DNA from 3 places in the Neobacillus sp. 114 genome. Region 1 is predicted to be linked to each of the others. Evidence: riboswitches for the same ligand, from Rfam matches in the RefSeq annotation. Region 1 holds a riboswitch; each other region holds the start of a gene.
The links. A riboswitch is a leader RNA that binds a small molecule or an ion and turns the genes downstream of it on or off. The one in region 1 is predicted to bind lysine.
Positions count from the first base shown of each region.

Region 2: linked by a shared signal. The riboswitch ahead of QNN06_RS21405 (amino acid permease) and the one ahead of dapA (4-hydroxy-tetrahydrodipicolinate synthase) in region 1 are both predicted to bind lysine.
Region 3: linked by a shared signal. The riboswitch ahead of QNN06_RS24840 (aspartate kinase) and the one ahead of dapA (4-hydroxy-tetrahydrodipicolinate synthase) in region 1 are both predicted to bind lysine.

Region 1 is NZ_CP126144.1:4,283,188-4,289,134, forward strand. It holds gene QNN06_RS20785 (NADP-dependent oxidoreductase) at 1-327, opposite strand, end outside; gene QNN06_RS20790 (NAD(P)-dependent oxidoreductase) at 494-1,381, opposite strand; gene QNN06_RS20795 (D-2-hydroxyacid dehydrogenase) at 1,404-2,336, opposite strand; lysine riboswitch at 2,552-2,732, shown strand; gene dapA (4-hydroxy-tetrahydrodipicolinate synthase) at 2,845-3,732, shown strand; gene QNN06_RS20805 (sulfite exporter TauE/SafE family protein) at 4,112-4,882, shown strand; gene QNN06_RS20810 (ATP-binding protein) at 4,911-5,947, opposite strand, start outside.
Region 2 is NZ_CP126144.1:4,405,486-4,411,432, forward strand. It holds gene QNN06_RS21390 (DMT family transporter) at 1-302, opposite strand, end outside; gene QNN06_RS21395 (PH domain-containing protein) at 535-1,137, shown strand; gene QNN06_RS21400 (YitT family protein) at 1,217-2,029, opposite strand; lysine riboswitch at 2,301-2,490, shown strand; gene QNN06_RS21405 (amino acid permease) at 2,593-4,074, shown strand; gene QNN06_RS21410 (hypothetical protein) at 4,106-4,375, opposite strand; gene QNN06_RS21415 (SHOCT-like domain-containing protein) at 4,378-4,764, opposite strand; gene QNN06_RS21420 (DUF2089 domain-containing protein) at 4,765-5,136, opposite strand; gene QNN06_RS21425 (hypothetical protein) at 5,363-5,536, shown strand; gene asnS (asparagine--tRNA ligase) at 5,594-5,947, opposite strand, start outside.
Region 3 is NZ_CP126144.1:5,053,956-5,059,902, reverse strand. It holds gene uvrC (excinuclease ABC subunit UvrC) at 1-1,259, shown strand, start outside; lysine riboswitch at 1,326-1,503, shown strand; gene QNN06_RS24840 (aspartate kinase) at 1,607-2,827, shown strand; gene QNN06_RS24835 (YslB family protein) at 2,919-3,365, opposite strand; gene QNN06_RS24830 (succinate dehydrogenase cytochrome b558 subunit) at 3,786-4,394, shown strand; gene sdhA (succinate dehydrogenase flavoprotein subunit) at 4,454-5,947, shown strand, end outside.

The DNA.
Region 1 (5,947 bases):
GCTTCCATCAGAAACGTTATATTCAGCCCATTCAAGTAGTCCGTCTACATACTGGCCCGCTTCAAACCGAGAATTTTTCGATTCGACTACTTTTCCAACTACCCCACCTTTAAATGGCTGACCGACTTCATATGGCTTGGCATAAGATTTGGCAGCCGACATCCGGCCCCTCATATAAGGGTCTACAGACAAATACAGAGAACGAATCAATACTTCACCATCCTGAAGTTCTGGAACATTCTCCTCAATAAATTCAAAATTACTTTCATCTGGCATTCCTACTGGCCTGCTTGCCAATAAAATTTTTCTGTTCAAAAGGTTTGACATCTAACCACTCCCTGTTTTATCTACTCCAAGAAGCAATTCTAGGTGTTTGATTATAATGTTCTACTTTTACGGCTAATCTCCTGCCAGAACACGAAATTAATGAGCGTATACCTTCAATTTTTCTTATTTTTCTTACTTTTTCAGCAACATTCATCACTGCACCCTGTTATTCCAATCCCGCTTCTTCAAGAGCAATTCTAGTAAGTGCTGCCCAATCCTGATTTCCGCGATTTTTGGCCACTGAGGCTAGCAGGCGGTTATGCAATAGACCCGCTAACGGCATCGGTGTCTGGGTCGAGTTTGCCTCCTCCAAAACTAGGTTGCAATCCTTAAGACCGAGCGCCAGCTGAAAACCCGCCGGTTCAAACTGCTTTTTGGCAATCATCTGGCCATAACCTTGATACACTGTACAATTAAATAAGGTTGATGCATAAATTTCAGCAGCCAGCTGCCGGTCTATACCATTTTTCTCAGCTAGATTAAAGGCTTCGGCCATTGCTTCCATTGCTGCCATAATCATAAAATTTCCGCCTAACTTGATGACATTGGCACTTTCAGGCTCCTCCCCTACATCAAAAACACGCTGGCCAAGAGCATCCTGGATGTGTTTTACCCGCTCTTTCGCTACACTGGACCCTGAGCTAAGAATATTCAATTTTTGAGCTGCCGCTGCTTCCGGACGACCAAAAACTGGGGAGGCCACATATTGGCTGCCATGCTCCTGATGATAAGTTGCTAATTTTCGTGATGTTGCTGGAGCTATTGTACTCATTGATAAATGGATACCGCCCTGCCCCAGCACTTCCCCAAACCCATTTGGTCCCATAACGAGCTCTTCTACTGCCTGATCGTTTGCCACCATAGTAATCACGATTCCGCCAGGTGCTGCGGCGTCTGCAGGCCTGTTCACTTGCTCGGCGCCAGCTTCAACAACTGCCTTTGTTTTCTCGGGAGTTCGATTGTAAACCTTCACCTGAAAACCAGCCTTCAATAAATTCATGACCATAGGCTCTCCCATATTTCCAAGGCCAATAAAGCCAATTACTCCTGTCATTTTCGTTCATCCTCCTGCTATTCTAATATCCCTTCTTGGTATCTACTCTATTGTTAAGAGGTTTGTTTTCTTCCAAGTTTTTAAGTGTATCCAAAAAACACGCTGCACCTTCTTCTGGTGACGTTACCGCTGAAATATGAGGGGTAATCAGTACGCCAGGATGTTTCCATAATGGATGATTTTCCGGCAGCGGCTCCTGTGCAAACACATCCAAGACAGCATAACGGACCTGCCCGTCTTCCAAAGCTTGCAGCAATGCTTCTTCATCCACCGATGCCCCTCGCCCAACATTAATAAAACCGGAATTTGTTACTTTTTGAAAAACTTGACTATTAAAAAATCCAGCCGTTTGTTCCGTTAGCGGCATCGTGTTGATGATCACATCCATTTCCCCTAGTAGGGTAAAATGAGATTCAACAGTCATTACATCATTAAAATACTCTTTTTCTTTTCCACTTTGGGAGACGCCGTAAACTTCCACTCCGAAACCAGACAAAAGCTTCGCGGCAGCCTGTCCAATTTCACCGGTTCCATAAACCATCACTTTGAGTTCGTTTAATAACTTCGGAGTCCTTTGCTGCCATTTTTTCTGCAACTGTAATTCCCGGAACTCCTCGTGAAATTGTAAATCTCTTAATATGTAGCTTAAACAATACTCTCCGATTCTTTGACCAAACGAACAAATGGTCCTTGTCAAAAGTACACTATCGTCCCAGGCATTTTTAAATAAAAAACGGTCAACTCCCGCACCGAGCGAGTGCACCCATTTTAAATGACTGTAATCGTAATCGGATTTGAGATTAAAAGATACAAGTGCATCCGCCCATTTCAAATTATCCTGAATAACTTCATCCTCCGGGATATAACGGAAATTCTTTTGGACGCCCGCATTTTGGATGTATGCCCGAAGCTCCTGATACATGGGACTGACAATTAAAATATTTTCGATTTTCACAATAATTCACCTCTTCAACATTACCTCCATTTTAAGGATAATTGGGAAAAAACTCAAAAAAGAAGCGTAGTCTGTTAATCCCTGCTCTCCTCCCAATGCTATATAACTATCAATAAATATACGATTTTAGTGTTTTTTATAAAAACCCCTTGAACAAATAGGAATATTCTGTTATATTAATTTTAATTACATACTTCTTACTTCATACCTTATGAAGTGAGGATAGAGGCGCAAAGACCATCAGTAAACCATCCAAGGGTAATGGGACCCGTTGACGGTGGCAGAAAGGGGAATTTGCCGAAGCTTCTGAGGATCTCATTGTTCCGGAAGCTGGTTCTGTTATTGAATAAATACAGAATTGTCATATAGGAAACTATATGGAGGGCTATCTCACGCAGGGGAACTTGTAAAATTAACGTTTCTGATGCAGCTGTTGGGCCCTTCCCTCAGCTGCTTTTTGCGTTTGGCCTTACCTCTTTTTAAAAATAATTTTAAAAGGGTGAAATTTATGTACTTTGGCCAAGTTTTAACAGCAATGGTGACTCCGTTTGATCAGCATGGCGAAATTGATTTTAATGCGACGAGTGATTTAGTAAATTATTTATTAGCGAATGGTACTGACGGGTTGGTGGTTTGTGGAACAACTGGTGAGTCCCCTACCTTATCAACTGAGGAAAAAGTGGCATTATTTAAATTTGTGGTTGAAGTTGTGGACGGGAGAGTTCCCGTTATTGCAGGCACTGGCTCCAACAACACAAGATCCTCAATCAGTCTAACAAAGCTAGCAGAGGAAGTCGGCGTAGACGGCATCATGCTCGTTGCACCATACTATAATAAACCATCCCAGGAGGGCATGTATCAGCATTTTAAAGCGATTGCTGAATCTACTTCTCTTCCGGTTATGCTTTATAATATTCCGGGCCGCAGTGTCGTCAATATATCTGCTGAAACGGTCATCCGCCTTTCTCAGATTCCTAATATCGTAGCGGTTAAGGAAGCTAGCGGCCACTTGGATGACATGGCCGAAATTGTTAAACAAACTGCTGATGACTTTTCTTTATACAGTGGTGATGATGGAATGACCTTGCCGGTGCTTTCGATTGGCGGCGTTGGTGTGATTTCCGTTGCATCTCATATTATCGGGAATGAAATGCAGGATATGGTTACACGCTTTAAAAATGGGGATTTGGCGGGCGCTGCTGCAGCACACCGTGAATTACTGCCCATTATGAAGGCTTTATTTGCAGCGCCTAGCCCAGCACCTGTAAAAGCAGCTTTAAATATGAAAGGGATCAATGCTGGCGGTCTGCGCTTGCCGCTGATTCCATTAAACGATGAGGAGACTAAAACGCTTCGAAATGTGCTGTTGCAGAACAGTGCAGTGGAAGTTTTGTAGAATGATATAATTTGATATCGGTTTAAGAAGGACAAAAATAACCGGATTCTGGTTGGATTTGTCCTTCATTTTTTTGATGAAGGACAAATTCATGTTGTCACCAATTCATAATGTCCTTCATAACCCCGTTGAAGACCAAAACCTTCCGTTACCTGTTTCAAAATGTCCTTCATAACCTTGATGAAGGACATTTTTAGTTGTTCCCTTGTCCATTATGTCCTTCATGGCCTCAATGTATCCGCTAATCTTTTTTCCCTCTATCCTCACTGCAAAAATATTTCTTTAATAAATTCAGAAAAGTGTTTACAAAATCTCCTTCAAACTCTATAATTCACATATATTTACTCGGAATTCATCATGAAAGAAGGAGGCCCCCAACATGAGCATAGGAATTGCATTAATGGGATTATTAGTTGGGTTATTGGTAGGATTAACAGGGGTTGGAGGGGCAGCATTGTTAACCCCAGTGCTCATCATGGTCGGAATTCAGCCTTCCATTGCGGTGGGAACGGACCTTGTTTACAACTCCATTACAAAACTGTTTGGAGTCATTCAGCATTGGAGACAGAAAACAATTAACTTTAAACTCATGAAGTATCTTGCTATCGGTAGTGTCCCAAGTGCAGCAGGAGCCATTCTCATCCTTCAGGTTTTTGAAAAATATTTCCACAATCAAGAACAAATTATCAAACATGGACTTGGCTATGTTCTAATTCTAGTGGCCACAGCCATTTTAATTAAGACATTTTTTGATAATAAAATCAGGCCGAACCGCTGGCAATTAAGGCCGATTGAGGAAAAACGAACATTAACAATTTTAATCGGTGCCGGTTTCGGCTTTATCGTCGGCCTGACTTCAATAGGATCAGGATCATTATTTGCCCTTGCCATGCTATATCTCTACCGCTTGAAAGGATCTGAGCTGGTTGGCACCGATATTGCCCATGCCTTTTTATTAGTGACTGTTGCCGGACTCCTCCACGCGAATGCTGGAAGTGTCAATTATATGCTTGTAGGGAACCTGTTAATCGGGTCGATCCCTGGCGTTTTAATAGGGAGTACCTTATCTTCAAAAGTACCGACAAAGCCCCTTCGTACGGTCATCTCAGCGGTCATCATTGTTAGCGCGCTAAAACTTATAGGATTATAATAAAAAAGAGCTTAAAGCTCTTTTTTTGCTAAAATTCGGTTTCTAACTTTAATTGGCTATCCTTCTGAACCATTTTATATTCTGTAATAAAGGCGGGTAATGTGATGGTTATGGTCGTTCCGACATTTAAGATACTGTCAATATCAAGCTTCCCATTCATCGTCTGAATGGTTTTCACCGCGACCATGGAACCTAATCCTGTGCCCTTTGTTTTACTGGTGTAGTATGGCTCACCGAAGCGGTTTATTTGCTCTTTACTCATGCCGACACCGGTATCAACTATTTTAACTGTGACCTTATTTTTTTCAAGAGCTGAAACTATTTGAAGCTCCCCGCCATTTGGCATTGCTTCGATCGCATTTTTTATTAAATTTAAAAAGCATTGGCGGAAATAGTTCTTGTTTCCTTGAACCGTTCCTTGACCAAGGTTATCTGTAATAGTCACGGAACTCATTTTTGCTAAAGGCTTCATGATATCAATGACATTGCGGATTTCTTGTTCGATTAGAAGTGGTTCTACTTTTTCGATTGCTGGTTTTGCAAAAGCCAGGTAATCACTAATAATCGATTCGGCATTATGAAGTTCTCTTTCTATATGTTCAATATAGCGTTTCTTCTCGTCTAGAGATAGATTAGGAGATTTAAGCAATTCCATAAATCCTTTTACAACGGTTAAAGGATTTCGAACTTCGTGTGAAATACTTGCCGCCAGTTGGCTGACAACCTCCATTTTTTCAAACTTAACTATTTTTGATCGGATATACATAGCATCTGACAATAATTCAATGATATATACCATAAAAAACATAAGAATAGGAGGCAGAATAATAAAATAAAAAATGTATGCTTCTGTCACAACGAAAATATCAGACATCCATAAGGCGACATAAGTCGTAAAAATCTCAAGGACAATGGTCAGCAATACGGAACTGATCAATTTATTTTTTCGATTAAACCTATTAAATCTTCCTGAAAATAGGGCTGTAGCCACAAATATCACAATATATACAACTAATGTAATACCATTCATTCCGTAAATGGCAAAGCGAGATGTTAACATAATCA
Region 2 (5,947 bases), 120 kb from region 1:
CAGGTTGCAGCAATTAGCCAACCGGGGGCATAGGAAGCAGAAAAACAAAGCGGCGCATAAAACAAACCGAAGCCAATACAACTCCATAAAGTCCATTTTCCTGGTGCCGTTTTCAGCTCTTTCAAGAGTGGCTTAAGATTTTTCCTCCCCATTACAATAAGCAATAAAAATGGAATCATAAAGAAATATCTTAGTGATGCACTCCAAACCCAGCTGCCGCCAGCAAGGTCCATTGCCCTGTTTAAAATAAATGTAAATGCAAAAAAGAAAGCGGCAAAGATGCCTAAAATGATAGGACGCATTGTTTTCCCCTTTAACTCTTGTCAGCTTTGAATATTTCAATACTCTAAAGTATAACAGATTTCTGAATAGTTTGTTAATACTGATTTTCCCTTAAAATAAAATACATACTCTAAAAATGTTGGAAATAAATTTTAAATTGTCATTCAAATAACGAAACCTCTGCACCTCCTATTCGTACATAAGAATGGCAAATATTATAAGTAGAGAGAGGTTGACACAACGTTTGGAAAAGTGGCTTCAGATTTGTTGGGATTAAGTGATGTAGGGTCGGTGATTAAGCCTTCCGATTATGATAAGGTGGATGCCGATGATTACGTAATGCATGAGGATAATGAGAAGATTTATTTCTTAATTAAATCAAAATCTGATGAGTATTGCTTTACAAACAATGCTCTCATCCATCTTGATGGTACTAGTGCTACAAGCAAAAAGCGGATGCTTTATCGGTACAGCTATGCCACAAAAAAAATATCAGATGTTATGTTGGAAACGGCCGGTACAGTCGACCTAGACGTAGAAATCAAATTCAAAATCGGCTCTCAGCCTTTCTCCATTGACATTCATAAAAAGCATATCGAGGAAGTCAAAGATTTATACAAGGCACTTATAAAAATTTCCGAGATTACCCATGAAAATGAAATTTCACTTCAGTTTGCCAAGCAAAGTCTCGATGTCGCTTCCACAACATTAGGTCGCGTCTCCACTCCTGACAACAATTTGGTTGTTCAATTTAAAATGTTGAATCAGGCAGCATTCCAGTGGCTCGAGGAAAGTAAAAAACAATATTGTGTCAAAGATTTTGGCTTTGTTTTTGAAAAATATATAAACAATTAAAAATACAAAATAGAGGCCGTCTCATAAACGGAACTAAACTCCCATGGTACTGAGACGGCCTCTATTTTTAAAAACATTATTACGGGCTAGGCCGATGAAACAACCCCATTACTTCTATCGTTTCTGTAATATTCACAAAAGCTGTCGGATCGACTTCAGAAATAAGAGATTTAACCTCGTTTAACTCATATCTTGAAATGACCGAGATTAAAATCTTTCTGCTGCCATTTGTATATCCTCCAACCCCATCCATAATGGTGAGTCCACGGTATAAGTTGGCCACCAAATGATTTCTCATTTCTTCGCCCTTTTCTGTTATTATCATTAAAGTTAATTTGACATGGTCCGTGTAAATAGCGTCAACCACTTTTCCTGTAACAAAAATCGAAACCAACGTATTGAGGGCCGAATCCCAATTGAATAAAAATCCGCTAATTACAATAACAACCGCGTTCATTCCGGAGAGGAGCACCCCGATTGGAAAGTCTTTCTTCCGGGAAACAATCATTCCGATGATATCAAATCCGCCCGTTGAACCTGAGCTTCGAAATACGATTCCAACCCCCAGACCGGTCAAAGCTCCGCCAAATATTGATGAAAGGATGGTATCTTTCGCAACTGGAAACACTGGTACTAAATAAAGTCCTAAAGAAATAACGAACACTGAAAAGATTGAATTAAAGATAAATCTTTTTCCTAGCATTTTATAGCCAATGATTAAAAGGGGAAGGTTCAACAAAAGATTAGCCACTCCTGTGTTTATGGGGGTAATCATTCCTACTATCATCGAAATTCCGCTCATCCCGCTACTTAAAACCTCGTGAGGGATAAGGAAAAGATTGAATGCAGTTACAATTATAAAAGAACCGATAATAATTCCAACCATCTGCATGAATATTTCTCCTGTCTTTCCACTATTTATTTAAAAAAATGATAACGATTCATAGCTAGGATGTAAACTAATTAATATATTTAAAAAACAATTAATTATCTGGAAATAGAGCCCAAAGATTAAGTTGAATAATTATAAAGGCATATTACATTAATATTCACCTTACAAAAACCCCTTAAACCCTCGTTTCCAAAATATAATATTGACAAATTTATTAAAACGTATATACTCTAGTAATATATCATTTTTAATATTAAATCCTCATCAAAACCGATGAGGTAGAGGTCGCGGTTTTTATCAGTAAAATGGACGAGACGCAGAGATGTTTTTGACTCCGTTTGAAAGGAAAAGCTGCCGAAGTGTGTTTTTCTCTCTGGAGAAACATGCTGGGGCTGTCTCCGAACAGGAACAGAACTGTCACGTTTAGCCTTACCAGCTTTACGTGTTGAGCTATCTTTCGGAAGGTATGATGCGGGGTATATACAAATGCCGTCGAATCTGCTTCGAGGGCATTTTTTATTCCAAACTCCTTCCTATAAAAAAATTTAAAAGGAGTCATAAGCATGCAAACATCGCAGGTAAGTAAAGACGAAATATACACTAGGCCCACGGGTCCGAAAAATGATAAAAATGAATTAAGACGGAGCTTAAAGTCCCGCCATCTTACGATGATTTCTCTTGGTGGAACCATCGGGACCGGATTATTTCTTGCCAGCGGCGGAGCGATCCATAGTGCGGGACCTGGCGGAGCGATTCTTTCATATCTTGTTATTGGCATTATGGTTTATTTCTTAATGCAAAGCTTAGCTGAAATGGGTGCCTACATGCCGGTAGCAGGAAGCTTTAGTACCTATGCTACGAAATTCGTGGATCCATCCCTTGGCTTTGCCCTAGGCTGGAACTATTGGTACAACTGGGCTATTACGATTGCAGCAGAACTTTCTGCAGTAACAATGATTATGAAATTCTGGTTCCCAGATTCTCCTTCACTATTATGGAGCAGCATCTTTTTAGTTATCATGTTCTTGTTAAATTATCTTTCCGTTAAGGGATTTGGCGAGGCGGAATATTGGTTCTCATTAATTAAAGTTGTAACTGTTGTGATCTTTATCATTGCTGGTACGTTAATGATTTTTGGAATTATGGGAAATGAAGCAATTGGCTTTAAAAACTTTACAGTTGGAGATGCACCATTCCATGGCGGATTCATGGCTATGCTTGGAATCTTTATGGCAGCTGGATTTTCCTTCCAAGGAACTGAACTTTTAGGTGTTGCAGCGGGTGAAACAGATAACCCAGAAAAATCAATTCCGCGTGCAGTAAAGCAAGTTTTTTGGCGAATTCTTTTATTCTATGTGTTAGCTATTCTTGTTATTGGTCTTATTATTCCTTACACAAATGAAAACCTTGCTAATGGAGATGTTGCCGTAAGTCCATTTACGCTTGTTTTCCAAAAAGCAGGAATCGCATTTGCTGCTTCTGTCATGAACGCAGTCATTTTAACAGCTGTTTTATCAGCAGGTAATTCAGGAATGTATGCATCGACTCGGATGCTTTGGGATTTGGCACGTGAAGGAAAAGCACCAAAATTTCTTGGTAAATTGAACAAAAATGGTGTGCCAGTTAATGCTTTAATTGTAACAGCATTAGTCGGAACACTTGCTTTTCTGGCATCCCTCTTTGGCGATGGTACAGTTTATGTATGGCTTTTAAATGCTTCCGGTATGTCCGGCTTTATCGCATGGCTAGGAATTGCGATTTGTCATTACCGTTTCCGCAGAGCTTATGTAGCTCAAGGCAAAGATCTAAATTTATTGCCATATAAATCAAAGCTGTTCCCATTTGGCCCAATCTTTGCATTTATTGTTTGCGCCATTGTCGTAATTGGGCAAAACTATTCAGCATTTATGGGCGATCATATTGATTGGAACGGTGTTTTAGTATCCTATATCGGTCTGCCATTATTCCTTATCCTTTGGTTAGGCTATAAATTCACAAAGAAAACAAAGGTTATTCCTTTGGAGAAGTGTGATTTAAACAATTAAAATTAAAAATGGCTCCCAAGGAGCCATTTTTTTATAATCTAATAGTAACCTCTGTCCCATCTTTTAATTTCGTATCCACTAACAACAGGCCTTTATACTTGGTCAGACCATCCAATAAAGGCTTCAAGTCCCTTTTTTCTATCTTTGGAAAGACGAATTTTTCCCCGCCTTTTTTAATCGATTTGTTTATAAAATCAATAAATCTTCTAGATGTGATAACCGAACTAAATAGTTTTAATACAACATAAGGAACAGGTACCATAAAGCTTTTTCCTTTTACTTTTAAACCCACCTTTAACATGCTTATTCAATCACCACAAATACTTTATCGCCATTTGCGGAAGTAACATCAACAATTTGGCCGTCTAGTTCGTTTTCAATCGCTTCTATCAACAAATCTACATTGATATCTTTCACATACTTTTCCGCTTGCGGAATTCTTTCGGCAATGCTGGTGCCCACCTTCAACACTGCTTTCACAAGATTAATGGGAAGATTGACATTAACATTGTCACCTTCATGGGAATTAACTCGGATTTTTAGCATTTTGCTGCCATATGATGAGGTTTCTTTCTTTAATTCAACAGTTAGTTCCTTCCCTTGAAGGATGTTAATCAGTTCAGTCGCTTTTTCTTTATCAAGCTTACCTTCCTCGACCAACGTTAACACTCTAGAGATTTCATCTTTCATTTACATATCCCCCTCTTTTAATAAGGCAATAGCCTCTTCGGCAGTGATTTCCCCTTTTTCCAGCATGGATACAACCTTCTTCTTATCAACCTCCGGCTTCCGGTTTGCTGAGTAGCCCAAGGCCGAAATGATGTCGTCTAATTTCCCTCTAACGGTCGGATAAGAAATCCCAAGTTCTTTTTCGACTTCTTTAATACTTCCGCGGCACTTCAGGAAAATTTCAATAAAATGAAGCTGTTCCTGTCCAAGTGAGGCAAGCTTTGATAATTCGAATTCATTTTCCACCGTCGTGTGGCAATGTTTACACTGCAGTTTAGTAATGTTTAATTGTTTGCTGCAAACGGGGCAATTAGTAATTAACGGGTAAGCCATTTTATTCTCCCTTCCTTTATTAACCATATCATACATCACTTTCATAATAATTTAAAGGATAAATTAATATTTTTAATTTAATTTATTTAAAAAATTAAATTAGTTAAAATCAATATTAAAAACGTTAAATTAAAGCAACAAAAAAAACAAAAAAATGCCCCTGAACAACCAAACAGTTTTGTAAATATGTGGTATACTCAATTAGATAACAGAAGGAGTGTTTAATTTGAAAAGCACCAATAATCGATACCAAAATGGACAAATGGTGAGCATTAAAACAACCGGAGAGACAGTTACGATTTTAAAGTGGCAATATATAAAAAATATGAAGCGATATTCCTATATCGTCAAAGAACAGCCGAGTTTATTTTATTTTGAGGAAGAATTAGAAGAACTTTAGAAACAGACAAAATAAGAAGACCAACCACTCGGTTGGTCTTCTTATTTGTCAATTAGTTTAAAAATCTGCATTTCCTGGTGTTCTTGGGAATGGAATCACGTCTCTGATATTGGTCATTCCGGTTAGGTACATGATCAGGCGTTCGAAGCCAAGGCCATAGCCAGAATGCTTGGTGGCGCCGTATTTTCTTAATTCCATGTACCACCAATAGTCTTCTTCGTTCATGCCAAGTTTTTTGATTTTTGCAGCAAGAACCTCTTCACGTTCTTCACGCTGGCTGCCGCCAATCAATTCCCCGATTCCCGGTACAAGAAGGTCGGTCGCTGCCACCGTTTTGTCGTCTTCATTTAAGCGCATATAGAAGGCTTTGATTTCTTTTGGATAGTCTGTGACAAACACCGGCTTTTGGTA
Region 3 (5,947 bases), 770 kb from region 1:
ATGAGGTTTCAGAAGAACAGTATAAACAAATGACCGATGAAATTACCCGCTTTTTAAATGGCGGTTATAAGGAAATAAAAAAGGATCTGACAGAAAAAATGCAGGCTGCCGCGGAAGAGCTTGATTTTGAAAGAGCAAAGGAATTCCGTGACAAAATCATTCATATTGAAACAATCATGGAAAAACAAAAGATCACGATGACGGATTTTACTGACCGTGACGTATTCGGCTATGCCGTTGACAAAGGCTGGATGTGTGTTCAAGTATTTTTTGTGCGTCAGGGGAAGCTGATTGAACGAGACGTTTCGATGTTCCCTATTTATAATGAGCCGGAAGAAGAAATCCTCACATTCCTCGGCCAATTTTATCAGAAGACGAACCATTTTAAACCGAAGGAAATTCTCATCCAGGACGATGTGGATTTGCAGATGGCTGAGCAGTTATTGGAAGTAAAAGTCATTAAGCCGCAGCGGGGCCAGAAGAAGGACCTTGTCAAAATGGCAATTAAAAATGCGAAAATCGCCTTGAATGAAAAATTCTCTCTTATTGAAAAAGATGAGGAAAGAACGATCAAAGCCGTTGAAAACCTCGGAGAAATGCTTGGCATTTATACGCCCCACCGGATCGAAGCCTTTGATAACTCTAACATTCAAGGAACAGACCCAGTTTCAGCGATGATTGTTTTTACAGACGGCAAAGCAAACAAGCGGGAATATCGGAAATATAAAATTAAGTCTGTTGAAGGCCCGGATGATTATGAATCAATGAGAGAGGTAACGAGACGAAGATACTCGAGGGCTCTAAAGGAAGAGCTTCCGCTGCCTGACTTGATCATCATTGACGGTGGAAAGGGACATGTGGAAGCTGTCCGCGATGTGCTAGAAAATGAATTGGGGCTGGACATACCTCTCGCTGGACTAGTGAAGGATGAGAAGCACCGCACATCACAGCTTATGTATGGGAATCCATTAGAAATTGTAGCGCTCGCCCGGAATAGCCAGGAATTTTATTTACTCCAGCGAATCCAGGATGAAGTTCACCGCTTTGCGATTACCTTCCACCGGCAGACACGCGGTAAAACCGCATTCCAATCCCTACTTGACGATATTCCTGGGATTGGCGAAAAACGCAAGAAGCAGCTATTAAAGGAATTTGGCTCTGTTAAGAAAATGAAAGAGGCAACCCTTGAGGAATTTAGAGGGATTGGAATCCCCCAAAATGTGGCAGAAGAATTAATAAAAAAACTTCAGTCACAATAATTGTCACTCTAATATTACTATGCTATAATGAATAAAAATTTAATAGACTATCACTTTTATAAGTTAAGTGAAGGTAGAGGTGCGAGCTTCAAGAGTAAAGGCCCGGAGAAGGATGAGCTTCAACGATGGGCTTTGAAAGGGAATGTTCGCCGAAGTAGGGAAACACTCATTATTTTCCTTGCTGGTTCGTCATTGAAAAAATGCCGGATTGTCAAGACCGTTGTCTTGGAGCGCTATCTTTCATTGTCTACTAACGCGAAAATTTTAATTTTGTGTTTTCAAAGCAATGGGATATGCTCCCATTGCTTTTTATTTTTTTACAAGAATGACTGAGAGAAGGGGAAGACATGGGTTTAATAGTACAGAAATTTGGCGGGACCTCCGTTGGCAGCATTGAAAAAATTCTAAATGTCGCAGAATGTGTGCGGGGGGAAAAGGAACGTGGAAACCAAGTAGTGGTCGTTGTTTCGGCAATGGGAAAATCGACGGACCAGCTTGTTAATATGGCAAAGGAAATATCCGAGCAGCCGAATAAGCGGGAAATGGATATGCTTCTCTCAACAGGTGAGCAGGTGACGATCGCATTGCTTTCGATGGCCTTAAACCAAAAAGGGCTGGAGGCCGTTTCCTTTACAGGCTGGCAGGCTGGAATCATGACAGAGCCTGTTCACGGCAATGCAAGGATTTCGAAAATAAACACTGATGCTGTTCAAAAACAGCTTCATGCGGGAAAAGTCGTCATCGTGGCTGGATTCCAAGGGGTTACCGAAGACGGGGAAATCACTACGCTCGGACGTGGGGGCTCTGATACAACTGCAGTTGCGTTGGCTGCTGCTCTAAATGCGGATAAATGTGATATTTATACCGATGTAACCGGGGTATTTACAACGGATCCCCGTTATGTCAAGAACGCTCGGAAATTATTATCGGTATCGTATGACGAAATGCTTGAACTGGCCAATTTGGGTGCGGGAGTTCTACATCCAAGAGCGGTCGAGTTTGCAAAAAATTATAATGTAAGGCTTGAGGTCCGCTCTAGCATGGAGAAGGTTGAAGGAACTGTAATTGAGGGGGAAGCAACGATGGAACAAAATTTAGTCGTACGCGGAGTCGCGTTTGAAGATGGAATCACACGTGTTACTGTTTTAGGGCTTAGAAATTCATTAACAAGCTTATCAACTATTTTTACGACATTGGCCAAAAATCAAATTAATGTGGATATTATTATTCAAAGCACAACAGAAGAGGGAGCTGCCAATCTCTCCTTTTCCATCCATACCGATGATTGGATCCCAACCTTAAATGTGCTTGAAAACAATAAAGAAACACTTGCCTATGACCAGCTTGATGCTGAGAATAAACTGGCAAAGGTATCAATTGTTGGTTCCGGAATGATTTCTAATCCTGGTGTGGCTGCGAAAATGTTTGAGGTTCTTGCGAACAGCAATATTCCTGTAAAGATGGTCAGCACCTCAGAAATCAAAGTATCAGCTGTAGTAGAAGAAAAAAATATGCTCAAAGCAGTAGAAGCCTTGCACGAGGCATTTGAACTTGGGAAAATTAAATGAAAACTCGCCGATTGGCGAGTCCGGCAGGACGGTTCATGAGGCGTAGCTGAATTTATGCCTTAAGAAAGGGGGCCTGTGGCCCCCTTTTCTTTTAGTCTAGTTTATCCCATTTGACGGTGAAGCAAACTTTGTTCGATTTTTTGACCGGGTGTTCGAAGGTTTCCGCAATAGCCCCTTTTTGGACTTCGATTTGCTGAGCAAGGAAGCCGGCTTCAAGTTGAAAGAAGTTTTCCGCTTTTGATTTAACACGCGATACAATCATTGGACTTGCCAACTCGAATTCCAGCTCATTTTTTGCTTCCTTCTTAATTTCTAACTCACCCCAAGAAGCTTTTGCAAAAAAATCTATCAGGCTTTCGTAGCTTTCCAAAGGAAATTTTCGGGCGAGACGTTTCCCTGCCCAGTAAAGAATTTCAGGAGTGTCCTTGCCGAAAATTTCAGGAAGAAGAACTTCTCTAATTAATTCATAGCCAAATATAGAGATTGTCCTTGGTTCCGGCGTTTGTAGATCTTGGTCCATTACTGCACTATCTTTCATTTACTTCCCCTCTTTCTATCATTCTATTATATACAAATCGAGTTCTGTTTCAGTACAGTTTTCTAATAATGTAAAGAAGTCGCAAAGAAATTTATTATTTTACAATATTTGTTCTTGTTTCTTATCATAATTATCGTTTCCGATATAGGAAAAAAATTCTCCCGTAAGATGTTGGTAATTACAAGCAAAAATAAAGCGCTTACAAAATGATAACATGTCGAAATTCATATCTATCATAATATCAATATATTTTAAAAATTTTATTTTTCATCGCTTTTTTATGTATCCGTTTCCTTGACGCTCTATGATGTTGGGAGTAAAATGGACATGTCACATAATTGTCACAGTGATGCTAGGTTATATTAATGAAGGAAGTAAAAACTTAACATCATTTTTTAAAATTTAAAAGGGGGTAAATCAATGGCGGGGAATCGCGAATTTTTCAATCGGAGACTGCACTCGTTGCTTGGGGTTATCCCAATCGGGGTATTCATTGTACAGCACCTGATTGTCAACCACTTTGCAACAGAAGGAGTGGAATCCTTCAACAAAGCAGCAAATTTCATGGGGACTCTTCCGTTCCGTATTGTCCTTGAAACAGTAGTAATTTATTTACCTTTGCTGTTCCATGCAATCTATGGATTGTACATTGCATTTACAGCAAAAAACAATGTTTCAAGATTTGGTTTCTTTAGAAACTGGATGTTCATGCTTCAGCGTGTATCAGGGGTAATCACTCTTATTTTTATCGCATGGCATGTTTGGGAAACACGTATTGCCGCTGCATTCGGTGCTGAGGTTAACTTCCAAATGATGCATGATATTCTTTCTTCACCAATCATGTTTGCATTTTATGTAATTGGTATTATTTCAGCTATTTTCCACTTTGCGAACGGATTATGGTCATTCATGGTAAGCTGGGGTATTACGCAATCCCCAAGGTCACAAACTATTGCTACATATTTTACGATGGTAGTTTTCGTACTTCTATCTATCGTAGCCGTTCAAACTCTATTAGCTTTTGTTTGATAAATTAATGATTTCTTGATTGGAAAAATATTGGATTTGGATTAAGGGAGTGAGTCACGATGAGTAAAGGTAAGGTGATCATTGTCGGTGGCGGATTGGCCGGCTTGATGGCGACTATTAAAGTTGCAGAACACGGAACTCCTGTAGAATTATTTTCTCTTGTTCCTGTTAAACGCTCTCACTCTGTTTGTGCCCAAGGCGGTATTAATGGAGCAGTAAATACTAAAGGTGAAGGGGATTCCCCATGGATTCACTTTGATGATACGGTTTACGGCGGAGATTTCTTGGCTAACCAGCCTCCGGTTAAGGCAATGTGTGATGCTGCGCCTGGTATTATCAATTTATTTGACCGGATGGGTGTTATGTTTAACCGTACTCCGGAAGGTCTATTAGACTTCCGCCGTTTCGGGGGAACTCAACACCACAGAACTGCATTTGCTGGTGCTACAACTGGTCAGCAGCTTTTATATGCATTAGATGAGCAGGTTCGCCGCCACGAGGTAGCAGGGCTTGTTACTAAATATGAAGGCTGGGAGTTTTTGGGTGCAGTCGTTGACGAGGAAGGCGTTTGCCGTGGAATCGTTGCCCAAGACTTAAAAACAATGGAAATCAAATCATTCGTTGCGGATGCTGTTATTATGGCAACTGGCGGACCTGGTATTATCTTTGGTAAATCTACAAACTCAGTAATTAACACTGGTTCTGCAGCATCGATTGTTTATCAGCAGGGTGCATATTATGCGAACGGTGAAATGATTCAGATTCACCCAACTGCCATCCCTGGTGACGATAAACTTCGCTTAATGAGTGAATCTGCACGTGGTGAAGGCGGCCGTGTTTGGACATACAAAGACGGAAAGCCTTGGTACTTCCTAGAGGAAAAATATCCTGCATACGGAAACCTGGTACCACGTGATATCGCAACACGTGAAATTTTTGATGTCTGCGTTAATCAAAAATTGGGTGTTAACGGTGAAAACATGGTATTCCTTGACCTATCTCATAAGGATCCTCATGAATTGGATGTTAAACTTGGCGGTATCATTGAAATTTATGAAAAATTCGTTGGTGATGACCCGCGTAAAGTTCCAATGAAAATTTTCCCTGCCGTTCACTATTCAATGGGCGGACTTTGGGTTAATTATGACCAAATGACTAGCATTCCAGGCCTATTTGCTGCTGGAGAATGTGATTATTCTCAGCATGGTGCGAACCGTCTTGGCGCAAACTCACTGCTTTCTGCCGTTTTTGGCGGTATGGTTGCAGGACCAAATGCGGTTAGCTATATTGAAGGACTTGAGAAAAGCTCGGATGCTGTTTCTTCTACTGTCTTTGACCGTCATGTTAAAGAGCAGGAAGAAAAGTGGAACAATATTATGTCATTGGATGGCAATGAAAATGCCTACATTCTTCATAAAGAGCTTGGCGAGTGGATGACTGATAATGTAACAGTTGTTCGTTACAATGACAAACTGTTGAAAACAGACGAAAAGATCCAAGAACTGTTAGAGCGTTACCAAAAAATCAATATTAATGATACATCTAAATGGAGC